One region of the Streptomyces sp. NPDC088157 genome, then DNA from elsewhere that is predicted to be linked to it. Evidence: riboswitches for the same ligand, from Rfam matches in the RefSeq annotation. Region 1 holds a riboswitch; each other region holds the start of a gene.

Region 1 (4,275 bases):
CTGGACGATCGTGAGGACGGCGGCCGTGGACAGGTCGAAGATCTCGGAGGTCTGCCGGTAGATCTCCACCTCGAGGGTGGAGAAGGTGGGCCCGCCGAGGATCTGCACCACTCCGAAGGAGGTGAAGGTGAAGAGGAAGACCATCAGCGCGGCAGCCGCGACGGCGGGCCCCAGGGCGGGCAGCGTGACCGTACGCCACGCCTTCGGGCGGGACGCGCCGAGCATCCGCGCCGCCTCCTCCTGCCGGGGGTCCAGCTGCGACCACAGCCCGCCCACCGTCCGTACGACGACCGCGTAGTTGAAGAAGACGTGCGCCAGCAGGATCGCCCACACCGTGGTGTCCAGCCGCACGCCCCAGAGGTCGTCGAGCAGTCCACCGCGCCCGACGAGCGCGAGGAACGCCGTGCCGACGACGACCGTCGGCAGCACGAACGGCACGGTGACGACGGCGCGCAACACCTGCTTGCCCGGGAACTCCAGTCGGGCGAAGACATACGCGGCGGGCAGCGCGACCAGGAGCGTGAGGGCGGTGGAGGCCAGCGCCTGCCAGGTGGTGAACCACAGGACGTGCCGGATGCCGGACTGTGCGAGCACGTCCCACAGCCGTCCGAAGCGCCATCCCCCGTCGGCGCCGAGCCCCCGGGCGACGATCGCGGCGACCGGGTAGGCGAAGAAGACCGCGAAGAACGCGACGGGCACGGCCATGAGACCGAGCCGGGCCGCGTTCCCCGTGCGGGCTCCGCGTCCGGTCACTTCAGTACGAGCGAGGTCCATGACTTGACCCAGTCGTCACGGTTGTCGGCGATCTTCGCCGGGTCCAGGGTCTCGGGATCCTTCGCCTGCGGCCCGTACTTCGTGAACTCCGCCGGGACCTCGGCGCCCTTGCGCACCGGGTAGACGAACATGTTGAGCGGCATGTCCTGCTGGAACTCCGCGGTGAGCAGGAAGTCGAGGAGGGCCTTGCCGCCCTCGGGGTCGGCGGCGTTGCTCAGCAGACCCGCGTACTCGACCTGACGGAAGCAGGTGCCGGTGGAAACGCCGGTGGGTGCGGTGGCCGGCTTCGGGTCCCCGTAGATCACCTCGGCGGGCGGCGAGGAGGCGTACGAGACGACGAGCGGCCGGTCGGCCCCCGCCTTCTTCCCGCCCGCGGACCCGGAGAACTCCTCGTTGTAGGCCTGCTCCCAGCCGTCGACCACCTTCACGCCGTTGGCCTTCAGCTTCTTCCAGTAGTCCGTCCAGCCGTCGTCGCCGTACCTGGCGGCGGTGCCCAGCAGGAAGCCGAGGCCGGGCGAGGAGGTGGCGGCGTTCTCGGTGACCAGCAGGTTCTTGTACGCGGGCTTCAGGAGGTCGTCGAACGAGGAGGGCGGGGTCAGCTTGTGCTCGCTGAAGTACGCCTTGTCGTAGTTGACGCAGATGTCACCGGTGTCGACGGGCGTGACCCGGTGCTTGCCCTGGTCGGCCCGGTACGCGGGCAGGACCTGGTCGGAGCCCTTCGCCTCGTACGACTGGAACAGCCCGTTGTCGAGGGCGCGCGACAGGAGCGTGTTGTCGACGCCGAAGAAGACGTCGCCCTGCGGGTTGTCCTTGGTGAGGACGGCCTTGTTGACGGCCTGACCGGCGTCTCCGTCCTTGAGGACCTTCACCTGGTAGCCGGACTGCTTCTCGAAGTCCGCGAGCACGCTCTTGGAGACGGCCCACGAGTCGTGGCTGACGAGGGTGACGGTCTTGGAGCCCGCCGCCGAACCGCCGTCGTCCGACGATCCGCAGGCGGACAGCGTGACGAGGCCGAGGCCGACGGCCGCGGCCACGAACGTCCTGGTGTGCACTGGATTCCTCCTGGGGTTGACCAGGAAGAGACGCGGCCCTGCCCGGGCACCCGCGGAGCGATCCGCCGGTGCCCGGGCAGGGCGCAACAGCTTGAGTGATGACCGAACTTCCTACCCAGAATGACCTGGGCAAGGTTCAGAGGGTCTGCGGACTCTCCCGCACTCTCAGCGCTGTGGCGCTCCCCTGTCGGAATATGAAGATGTACTGATACGGATGCACTGATACCCGATAGGTAATACCTGATACCGGGGTCAGACTACCGCTCGGTGGCGGCGAGCTGACCGCACGCCCCGTCGATCTCCTGACCGCGGGTGTCCCGGACCGTGACGGGCACCCCGTGCGCGGCGATCGCCTCGACGAACGCCTTCTCGTCCTCGGGCCGGGAGGCCGTCCACTTGGAACCCGGCGTCGGGTTGAGCGGGATGAGGTTGACGTGCACGGGCTTGCCGCGCAGCAGCCGACCGAGCCGGTCACCACGCCAGGCCTGGTCGTTGATGTCGCGGATCAGCGCGTACTCGATGGACAGCCGGCGCCCCGACCGCTCGGTGTACTCGAACCCGGCGTCCAGCACCTCGCGCACCTTCCACCGCGTGTTCACGGGGACGAGGGTGTCACGCAGTTCGTCGTCCGGCGCGTGCAGGGAGATCGCCAGCCGGCACTTGAATCCCTCGTCGGAGAACCGGTGGATGGCCGGCACCAGCCCGACCGTGGACACGGTGATCCCGCGCTGCGACAGCCCGAGGCCGTCCGGCGCCGGGTCGGTCAGCGCCCGGATCGAACCGACGACCCGCTTGTAGTTGGCGAGCGGCTCGCCCATCCCCATGAAGACGATGTTGGAGAGCCTGGCGGGCCCGCCGGGCACCTCCCCGTCCCGCAGCGCCCGCATCCCGTCGACGATCTGGTGCACGATCTCGGCGGTGGAGAGGTTCCGGTCCAGCCCCGCCTGCCCGGTGGCGCAGAACGGGCAGTTCATCCCGCACCCCGCCTGCGAGCTGATGCACATGGTCACCCGGTCCGGGTACCGCATCAGCACCGACTCCACGAGCGTGCCGTCGAACAGCCGCCACAGGGTCTTGCGGGTGGTCCCCTCGTCCGTCGACAGATGCCGGACGACCGACATCAGGTCCGGCAGCAGCGCCTCACGCAGCTTCTCGCGCGCACCGGCGGGGATGTCGGTCCACTCCGCCGGGTCGTGCGCGTAACGCGCGAAGTAGTGCTGCGAGAGCTGCTTGGCACGGAACGGCTTCTCCCCGATCTCCGCCACGACCTCCTTCCGCTCGGCGGGCGAGAGGTCGGCGAGATGCCGCGGCGGCTTCTTGGCTCCGCGGGGGGCGACGAAAGTAAGTTCTCCGGGTGCAGGCATAACACGTCCAGTGTGGCAGATCCATTCGGGTGGCTTGGGCCGGAGCGGGGTGGGGGTGGTCACCCGTGGGCGTCGCCCGTCAGCGTTGGTCAACCTCGCACGGCCACGGCGGCGTCGGTCCGCCCGTCGGCCGTCTCGGCCGCCCGGGTCGTGCCGTCGACGCGAACCGCGACCGGTGCACGGCAACGGGCCCCCTCCCGGAACACAGGGAAGGGGCCCGCATCAGCCGGTGGGCGGTGTGGGTCAGCCGGAGCCCACGAACAGGACGAGCAGCAGCCAGACCACGGGAGCCGTGGGCAGGAGCGAGTCGAGCCGGTCCATGATGCCCCCGTGGCCCGGGAGCAGCGTGCCCATGTCCTTGATGCCCAGGTCCCGCTTGATCATGGACTCGCCGAGGTCGCCGAGCGTGGCGCTGGCCGCGACGGCGAGGCCGAGCAGCAGGCCCTGCCACCAGGTGCCGTCGTCGATCAGGAACTGCATCAGCAGCGCGCCGGCGACCATCGCGAACGACACCGCGCCGAGCAGGCCCTCGCGGGTCTTGCCCGGGCTGATGCGCGGGGCGAGCTTGGTCTTGCCGAAGCGCCAGCCGACGGCGTAGGCGCCCGTGTCGCTGACGACCGTCAGGAGCAGGAACGTCATGACGCGGAACGCTCCGTCGTCGGCGGTGAGCATCAGGGCGACGAACGTGGCGAGGAACGGGACGTAGAAGGCCGCGAAGACGCCGGCCGTGACGTCCTTGAGGTAGCCATCGGGCGGTTCGGTCATCCGCCAGACCAGCACGGCGAGCGCCGTGAGGGCCATGGCGACCCACGCGCCCTCAGGACCCCGGACGTATCCGGCGACGACCATCGCCGCACCGCCGACCGCGAGCGGCACGAGCGGCGCCTTGATGCCCTTGCGCTCCTGAAGCCTGCTGGTCAGCTCCCACAGGCCGACGACCACGGCGACCGATATCACGCCGACGAACGCGGCCTTGACGACGAACAGCGACGCGACGATCACCGCACCGAGCCCGACCCCGACCCCTATGGCCGCACCCAGGTCTCGGCCCGCACTCTTCTTCTGCGGTGCGGGCGCCGGCTGAG
Region 2 (4,275 bases), on a different contig from region 1:
TGACGGCGGCTCAGGACGCTGTCCCCGGTGTCGAACCTGAGGGGACAGCGCCGATCCGGACGTCAGTCAGCCAGCGGCAGGTACACCCGGTTTCCGCTCGCCGCGAACTCCTTCGACTTCTCCAACATGCCCTCCGCGATCTCTTCCGCCGAGGCCCCGTCCGCCGCCCCGGCGCCGAACCGCTCGTTGATGCTCTGGCTGATCTTCATCGAGCAGAACTTCGGCCCGCACATCGAGCAGAAGTGCGCCGTCTTCGCCGGCTCCGCCGGGAGTGTCTCGTCGTGGAACTCCCGTGCCGTGTCCGGATCGAGGGCGAGGTTGAACTGGTCCTCCCAGCGGAACTCGAAGCGGGCGTCGGACAGCGCGTCGTCCCATTCCTGCGCACCGGGGTGCCCCTTGGCGAGGTCGGCTGCGTGGGCTGCGATCTTGTAGGTGATGACGCCGGTCTTGACGTCGTCACGGTTGGGCAGGCCCAGATGTTCCTTGGGCGTGACGTAGCAGAGCATGGCCGTGCCCCACCAGGCGATCATCGCGGCGCCGATACCGGAGGTGATGTGGTCGTACGCCGGCGCGACGTCCGTGGTCAGCGGGCCGAGCGTATAGAACGGAGCTTCATCACAGATCTCCTGCTGAAGGTCGATGTTCTCCTTGATCTTGTGCATCGGGACATGTCCCGGGCCTTCGATCATCGTCTGAACATGGAAACGCTTCGCGATCCGGTTGAGTTCCCCGAGTGTCCTCAACTCCGCGAACTGCGCGGCGTCGTTGGCGTCCGCGATGGAACCCGGACGCAGCCCGTCGCCCAGCGAGTACGTGACGTCGTAGGCGGCGAGGATCTCGCAGAGTTCCTCGAAGTTCTCGTAGAGGAAGGACTCCTTGTGGTGCGCGAGGCACCAGGCCGCCATGATCGAGCCGCCGCGCGACACGATGCCGGTCTTGCGGTTGGCGGTGAGCGGAACGTACGCCAGGCGGACACCGGCGTGGACCGTCATGTAGTCCACGCCCTGCTCGGCCTGCTCGATGACGGTGTCCTTGTAGACCTCCCAGGTCAGTTCCTCGGCGCGGCCGTCGACCTTCTCCAGTGCCTGGTACAGCGGCACCGTGCCGATGGGGACGGGGGAGTTGCGCAGCACCCATTCGCGGGTGGTGTGGATGTTGCGACCCGTCGACAGGTCCATGACCGTGTCGGCGCCCCAACGCGTCGCCCAGGTCATCTTCTCGACCTCCTCCTCGATGGAGGACGTCACTGCCGAGTTGCCGATGTTGGCGTTGACCTTCACCAGGAACCGCTTACCGATGATCATCGGCTCGATCTCCGGGTGGTTGACGTTGGCCGGCAACACGGCACGGCCCGCCGCGATCTCCTCGCGCACCACCTCGGGAGAAACGTTCTCCCGGATGGCCACGAACTCCATCTCGGGAGTGATCTCCCCCCGGCGTGCGTACGCGAGCTGGGTGACCGCCTCGCCGTCCCGACTCCGGCGCGGCAGACGCGGGCGACCTGGGAAGACCGCATCGAGGTTGCGCAGACCGCCGCGCGGTGAGGTGTGCTTGACCCCGTCGTCCTCGGGGCGGACAGGACGACCCGCGTACTCCTCGGTGTCGCCCCGGCCGATGATCCAGTTCTCGCGCAGCGGCAACAGGCCCCTGCGGACGTCTGTGTCGGCGAGTGGATCGGTATACGGGCCGGATGTGTCGTACAGCGTGACCGACTGCCCGTTGGTGAGATGCACCTGACGGACCGGCACCCGTACGTCGGGGCGAGCGCCCTCGACATAACCCTTGTGCCAGCCGATGGACTTCCCGGCCTCCGATGCGTTCGCGTCGACCCCGCTGTCGCTGGTCGCGTTCTGCGTGAAGGCAGGCGTGCGTGCGTCCTTGTTGGTCATGAGACCTACTCCCTACGCCGGCATTACCCGGTAACAGGTTCGGCGGTCGACGCAGCGGCTACCGCCTGCCGACGTTTCATGTGAAACATCACTCGATAGGAGAGACGTTCCACGTGAAACATCGCGAAGACGGAGGTCAGCGCCCTCTCAGCCCGGTGCTCCGAGCTCCCGCGTGTGCAAAGGTTGCCTCCACGCTAGCGTCAATTCTGGCGCGGTGAACAGAGGGCCCCTGTCGTTCTTGCGATGATCGGTCGGTGACCACGACACACCAGCCTCCGTACCCGCCGCCTGAACCACCCCGCCGACCGGGCGCCGGCGACGGCCCCGGCAATGGCTCCGGCAATGGCTCCGGCAATGGCTCCGGCAACGGGTCCGGCAGCGGCCCGAGGGACGATCGCGACTTCAGCCACGGTCACGATCACCCGCGTGGTTCCGGCCAGGGTCCGGGCTACGCCGGTGGGCTCGGCGGCCTGAGGCGTGTCGGAACCCCGAGTGGTCAGGCACCGCGCTCCGGCGAAGGCCCGGGGCCCGGATCGGCGCCGGGGCCAAGATCGGGGCCGGCAGGGCCAGGACCGGGGCCAGGAAACGACCGCGGTCACGGAAACGGGCAACGGCCCGAGAACGACCGGGAACGCGGAAGCGGGCAGGGACCCGGGAACGACCAGGGATACGGAAGCCGGCAGGAGTACGGGACCGGCCCCGCACGCAGGCAGGAGTACGGGGCCGGTCCTCGTCCCGGGCCGGGTACCGGTGCTGGGCCGGGTCCCGGTGCCGGCCCTGGGGACGGATATGGCTTCGACCGCGAACACGGTCATGAGATGAGCCACGACGGTGGTCATGGTGGCGGCCCCGGTGACGGTCCCGGCGTGGGACACGGCGGCGGTCACGGCGAGGGTCCGCGGGGCGGAGACGGCTCCGGTTCAGGTGGCGGGCACGGACATGCGCACGGTCACAGCCACAGCCACGGCCCGGCCACCCCCGTCTCCCGGCACTTGCGCAAGGTCATCGCGGCCATCCTCATCCCGTTCGGTGCCGCGGTGCTGGTGGGGCTCGTGGTGCTGTGGCCCGGCGGCGCCCCGGCGCACGAGCGCACCGGAGTCGGCTTCGACCGGCAGACCCAGCAGGCCACCGTCACCAAGGTGGTGAGCGTGAGCTGTGCGTCGGTGAACGCCTCGGGCGACGCTCCCACCGGCGACACCTCCACGGCCGAGGGCTCATCGGCGCAACAGCAGGCGAGCGGTACCTGCAAGCGGGCGACGATCCGCGTGGACACCGGCAGCGACAAGGGCCGTACGTTCACCGAGATCGTCCAGCCGGACCAGTCACGGCAGTTGGAACAGGGCGAGAAGGTCGTGGTCGCCTACGAGCCCTCCGCGCCGAAGGACCTCCAGTACTCGGTCACCGACGTGAACCGTCGGATCCCCATGACGGTCCTGGCCCTCATCTTCGCGGCCGCCGTCGTGGTCGTCGGGCGGCTTCGGGGGGTCATGGCACTGGTCGCGCTGGCCATCAGCTTCATGGTGCTGAACTTCTTCGTCCTGCCCGCGATCCTCCAGGGATCGAACCCGCTCGTCGTGGCCGTGGTGGGATCGAGCGCCATCATGCTGATCGCCCTGTATCTCTGTCACGGCCTCTCGGCCCGCACATCCGTCGCAGTGCTCGGCACCCTGATCTCGCTGCTGCTGATCGGCATCCTGGGTTCGCTGTTCATCGACTGGGCCGCGCTGACCGGCAACACGGACGACAACACCGGCCTGATCCATGGCCTGTACCCGTCGATCGACATGAGCGGCCTGCTGCTCGCCGGCATCATCATCGGTTCGCTCGGTGTCCTCGACGATGTGACGGTCACTCAGACGTCGGCGGTCTGGGAGCTGCACGAGGCCAACCCCTCGATGGGCTGGCGCGGCCTGTACCGGGCCGGCATCCGTATCGGCCGCGACCACATCGCGTCCGTGGTCAACACGCTCGTCCTCGCCTACGCCGGTGCCGCGCTGCCGCTGCTGCTGCTCTTCTCGATCGCGCAGAGCAGCGTGGGCGCCGTCGCCAACAGCGAACTGGTCGCCGAGGAGATCGTGCGCACGCTGGTGGGCTCGATCGGCCTGGTCGCCTCCGTGCCCGTCACCACGGCCCTGGCGGCCCTGGTGGTCTCCGCCGACCGGTCAGGCCCTGCGAAGGCGCCCTCGGTGGCCCGCGAAGCGGTTCCTGCGGCTCCGTCGGGAACGACGGCCGCACATACCCCCCAGACCCGGGGCGGCCGGGGCCGACGGCGCAAGCGCTGAGGCGGACGTAGCGCGGAGCAGAGGCGAGAGGGCGCCCGAGTGCCGGGAATCCGGCTGACCCGGGCGCGCCCCACTCTCCCGACCGGAACACTCGAGCGGGCCGG
Region 3 (4,275 bases), on a different contig from region 1:
TGTCCCCGTCGATGAAGGCGGCGGGGATGTGCAGCGCTCGGTTCTCACCACGGCGCACGGCGATGAGCTGGCCGTCCTTGATCAGCTGCCGGACGCGGATCACGTCGACGTCGAGCATTTCGGCGATGTCGGGGACGGTGAGCCAGGCGGGGACGAGCACATCGGTCTTTGCGTCAATCTCGGTCACGGGAACAAGCCTGCCATCTGCCGCTGACAGTCGGAAGCCGGGCCGGTCCGACCAGGGGCTCAGGCCGCGGCCGTCGCCGCCTTCATCGGCCTCGCCGGGTCCGCGAGGAGCCGTGGGTCCATGGGTGTGCCCGCCTCGATCAGCCGCCTGCCCTGGGCGAGGTCGCGCGGCCGGCCCACGGCCAGCAGGGCGACCAGCCGGTCCTCGCGCAGCCAGCACACCGTCCAGGCCGGACCCGACGGGTCGCCGCGCCACAGGACGCGGTCGGCGTCGGCGTGGTGCCCGGCGTACTGGACGAAGCGGTCGAACTGCTCGGACCAGAAGTACGGGACGGGGTCGTAGACGGCCGCCGGCTCGCCGGTGGCCGCGCCGATGATGTTCGTCGCGACCGTGCGCGGACCCTGGAGGGCGTTGTCCCAGTGATGGACGAGCAGCCGCTCGCCGTACCTCCCGGACGGGAAGGAGGCGCAGTCGCCGACCGCGTACACGTCGGGCACGGAGGTCCGCAGACGGGCGTCGGCCACGACCTCGCGGTGATCGCCGAGCGTGACGCCCGAGCCGGCCAGCCAGGCGGTGGCGGGGCGGGCGCCGATGCCCACCACGACGGCGCCGGCGGGCAGCCTCGAACCGTCGTCGAGGACGACCGCGCCTGGCTCGACGCGCTCCACGCGCGTGTGGGCGCGCAGAGCGATGCCGTGGTCGGCGTACCAGGCGGTCATCGGGGCGGCGACCTCGGCGGGCAGGGTCCCGGCCAGCGGCCGGTCGGCGGCCTCGACGACGGTGACCTCGCAGCCGGCCTCCCGCGCGGCCGTGGCGAACTCGGCGCCGATCCAGCCCGCGCCGACGACCACGACGTCGTGCTGCCGGGCGAGAACGGGCCGCAGCCGTTCGGCGTCGTCCAGGGTGCGCAGCAGGTGCACGCCGGGCACGCCCTCGGCGCCGGGCAGCCGGATCGGTTCGGCGCCGGTGGCGAGGACGAGGACGTCGTACGGGACGGGTCCGGCCTCGGTGTCCAGCTCGTGGTCGGCGGGGCGGAGGCCGCTGACCTCGCGGCCGAGTACGAGTTCGATGCCGAGGCCCTCGAAGTCGACGTCGAACGCGGAGCCCTCGGCGTTGCCGAGCAGGACGGCCTTGGACAGCGGGGGCCGGTCGTAGGGCTGGTGGGGCTCCGCGCCGATCAGGGTCACGGTGCCGTCGAAGCCCTGTTCACGCAGGGCGACGGCGGTCTGCACCCCGGCCATGCCCGCGCCGACGACCACCACGCGCCGCCCGGCCGGGCCGCCTTCTTGCTGCCTCTGCTCGCTCACCTGATCACCTTAGGCGGCTGACGAATTGTCAGTCAGCCGTCGTGCGCCGTGACCTGCTCCACAACGCTGGTGCCGCTGCCCTCCTGCGACTCCCACGCCCAGGTCTCCTCGAGCCGCACCCGGCCGTCCGCGAGCTCCACGACCGTCGACACACAGTGCCCCGAGGACGTCGCCCCGTCGTGCTTGAGCTGTACGTACCGGAAGTCGAGCCGGTCTCCCTCCCGGGTACCCACGAGATGTCCGCGTACGACGTCACCGCCCGTGTACTCCGCCCAGATCTCGCCGCCGCGCTCGTGGTACGTGAAGCGGGTGCGGGTGCCGACCTGGCCCGGCGCCTGGTCGGCGACGGGGGCGAGGACGAGGCCGTCGAGCGAGACGGGCATGAGCGGAGGCTCCCTTACTGAGGTGCGCGGCGTCCGGCTAGGGTGGCCAACCTAGAGCACTCGCGGGAGTCCGGACGCACCGGGCTGAGAGGGAGGCTGGCGGCCTCCGACCGTACGTACCTGATCCGGGTCATGCCGGCGAAGGGAGGGGCTGGACGCCCATGTCGTCTCCACGTACGTCAGACGTCCTCGTCATCGGGGGCGGGATCATCGGCCTTGTCACGGCTTGGCGGGCCGCACAGCGCGGCTTCGCCACGGCGGTGGCCGACCCGGCGCCGGGCGGCGGGGCCGCCCAGGTGGCGGCCGGGATGCTGGCCGCCGTCACGGAACTGCACCACGGCGAGCAGACCCTGCTCGGCCTCAACCTGGCCTCCGCCCGCCGCTATCCGGACTTCGCGGCCGAGCTGACGGAGCTGACTGGGCACGACCTCGGCTACCGGCGCTGCGGCACGCTCGCTGTCGCGCTGGACTCCGACGACCGCGCCCATCTGCGCGAACTGCACGCCCTGCAACAGCGGTCGGGGCTGGAGTCGGAGTGGCTGACCGGGCGGGAGTGCCGGCGTCTGGAACCGCTGCTCGCCCCGGGGGTACGGGGCGGTCTGCGGGTGGACGGCGACCACCAGATCGACCCGAGGCGGCTGACCGGGGCGCTGCTGGCGGCGTGCGAGCGGGCCGGCGTGATCTTCCACCGCACGCGGGCCGAACGGCTGTCCGTGGTGGGCGAGCGAGCCACGGGGGTCGTCACGCGGGACGGTACGGAGCTGGGGGCGGGGCAGGTGGTGCTCGCCGGCGGCAGTCTGAGCGGGCGGCTCGCGGGGGTGCCGCAGGACGTGCTGCCTCCCGTACGGCCCGTGAAGGGCCAGGTGCTGCGGCTGACCGTGCCGCCGCGGTACGCGCCGTTCCTGAGCCGGACCGTGCGGGCCGTGGTGCGGGGCAGCCACGTCTACCTGGTCCCCAGGGAGAACGGGGAGCTGGTGGTGGGGGCGACCAGCGAGGAGCTGGGCTGGGACACGACGGTGACGGCGGGAGGCGTGTACGAGTTGCTGCGCGACGCCCATGAGCTGGTGCCGGGGATCACCGAGCTGCCGCTCACGGAGACGCGCGCGGGGCTGCGACCCGGGACCCCGGACAACGCGCCGCTGCTCGGCCCGACGGAGCTGTCGGGGTTGCTGCTGGCCACCGGCCACTACCGCAACGGCGTGCTGCTGACCCCGGTGACGGGTGACGCGATGGCGCACGCCCTGGCCACCGGGGAGCTCCCGGACGAGGCCCGTCCCTTCACGCCCCGGCGCTTCGCCGCCGCCGCACTCACGGAGCAGCCCGCATGAGCACCCGCCTGAACGTCTCGGTGAACGGCGAGCGGCGGGAGTTCGCTCCCGGTACGGCTCTCGACAGCGTCGTACGGTCGCTGACGCCGGCGCCCTCCGGGGTGGCCGCCGCGCTCAACGAGACCGTCGTCCCGCGTGCGCAGTGGCCGTCCACGGCGCTGAGCGACGGTGACCGGGTGGAAGTCCTCACCGCGGTCCAGGGAGGCTGAGCCATGGCCGACGATCCTTTCGTCCTCGGCGGCACGCCCTTCTCGTCCCGTCTGATCATGGGTACGGGGGGTGCGCCCAGCCTGGAGGTGCTGGAGCGGGCGCTGGTGGCGTCCGGGACCGAGCTGACGACGGTCGCCATGCGGCGGGTGGACCCCTCGGTGCACGGTTCCGTGCTGTCGGTGCTGGAGCGGCTCGGTATCCGGGTGCTGCCGAACACGGCGGGGTGTTTCACCGCCGGGGAGGCCGTGCTGACGGCCCGGCTGGCGCGGGAGGCGCTGGGCACCGACCTGGTCAAGCTGGAGGTCATCGCCGACGAGCGCACACTGCTGCCGGATCCGATCGAGCTGTTGGAGGCGGCGGAGACGCTGGTGGACGACGGGTTCACGGTGCTGCCGTACACGAACGACGATCCGGTGCTGGCCAGGAAGCTGGAGGACGTGGGGTGCGCGGCGGTGATGCCGCTGGGCTCACCGATCGGCTCCGGTCTGGGCATCCGCAACCCGCACAACTTCCAGCTGATCGTCGAGCACGCCCGCGTGCCGGTGATCCTCGACGCGGGGGCCGGTACGGCGTCGGACGTGGCGTTGGCCATGGAGCTGGGGTGTGCGGGGGTGATGCTGGCCTCGGCCGTGACGCGGGCACGGGATCCCGAGCGGATGGCGTCGGCCATGCGGGCCGGCGTCGAGGCGGGAAGGCTGGCCCGGCTGGCCGGCCGGATCCCGCCCCGTTACTTCGCCGAGGCGTCCTCTCCCGTGGAGGGCCGGGCCGTGCTGGACCCCGAGCGCCCCGCATTCTGACCGACGTCCCGTTACCGTCCGGTCTTCGGAGAGGGGTGTCGTCCGGGCCGTGGGTTGCGTCAC

Evidence for each region. Region 1 has a riboswitch for thiamine pyrophosphate ahead of ACIPFH_RS40010 (thiamine ABC transporter substrate binding subunit). Riboswitches for the same ligand answer to the same signal wherever they lie in the genome.
Region 2: it holds a riboswitch for thiamine pyrophosphate, as region 1 does, so the genes downstream of both, thiC (phosphomethylpyrimidine synthase ThiC) here and ACIPFH_RS40010 (thiamine ABC transporter substrate binding subunit) in region 1, are expected to answer to the same signal.
Region 3: it holds a riboswitch for thiamine pyrophosphate, as region 1 does, so the genes downstream of both, thiO (glycine oxidase ThiO) here and ACIPFH_RS40010 (thiamine ABC transporter substrate binding subunit) in region 1, are expected to answer to the same signal.

What each region holds. Positions count from the first base shown of each region.
Region 1 covers NZ_JBIUSU010000014.1:100,240-104,514, reverse strand. The annotation lists gene ACIPFH_RS40015 (ABC transporter permease) at 1-774, opposite strand, end outside; gene ACIPFH_RS40010 (thiamine ABC transporter substrate binding subunit) at 750-1,826, opposite strand; TPP riboswitch at 1,917-2,022, opposite strand; gene rlmN (23S rRNA (adenine(2503)-C(2))-methyltransferase RlmN) at 2,084-3,190, opposite strand; gene ACIPFH_RS40000 (phosphatidate cytidylyltransferase) at 3,434-4,275, opposite strand, start outside.
Region 2 covers NZ_JBIUSU010000005.1:671,063-675,337, reverse strand. The annotation lists gene thiC (phosphomethylpyrimidine synthase ThiC) at 63-1,889, opposite strand; TPP riboswitch at 1,882-2,071, opposite strand; gene ACIPFH_RS23160 (YibE/F family protein) at 2,708-4,171, shown strand.
Region 3 covers NZ_JBIUSU010000009.1:444,575-448,849, forward strand. The annotation lists gene ACIPFH_RS34000 (Rv2175c family DNA-binding protein) at 1-187, opposite strand, end outside; gene ACIPFH_RS34005 (NAD(P)/FAD-dependent oxidoreductase) at 247-1,494, opposite strand; gene ACIPFH_RS34010 (hypothetical protein) at 1,527-1,877, opposite strand; TPP riboswitch at 1,930-2,041, shown strand; gene thiO (glycine oxidase ThiO) at 2,039-3,205, shown strand; gene thiS (sulfur carrier protein ThiS) at 3,214-3,414, shown strand; gene ACIPFH_RS34025 (thiazole synthase) at 3,418-4,212, shown strand.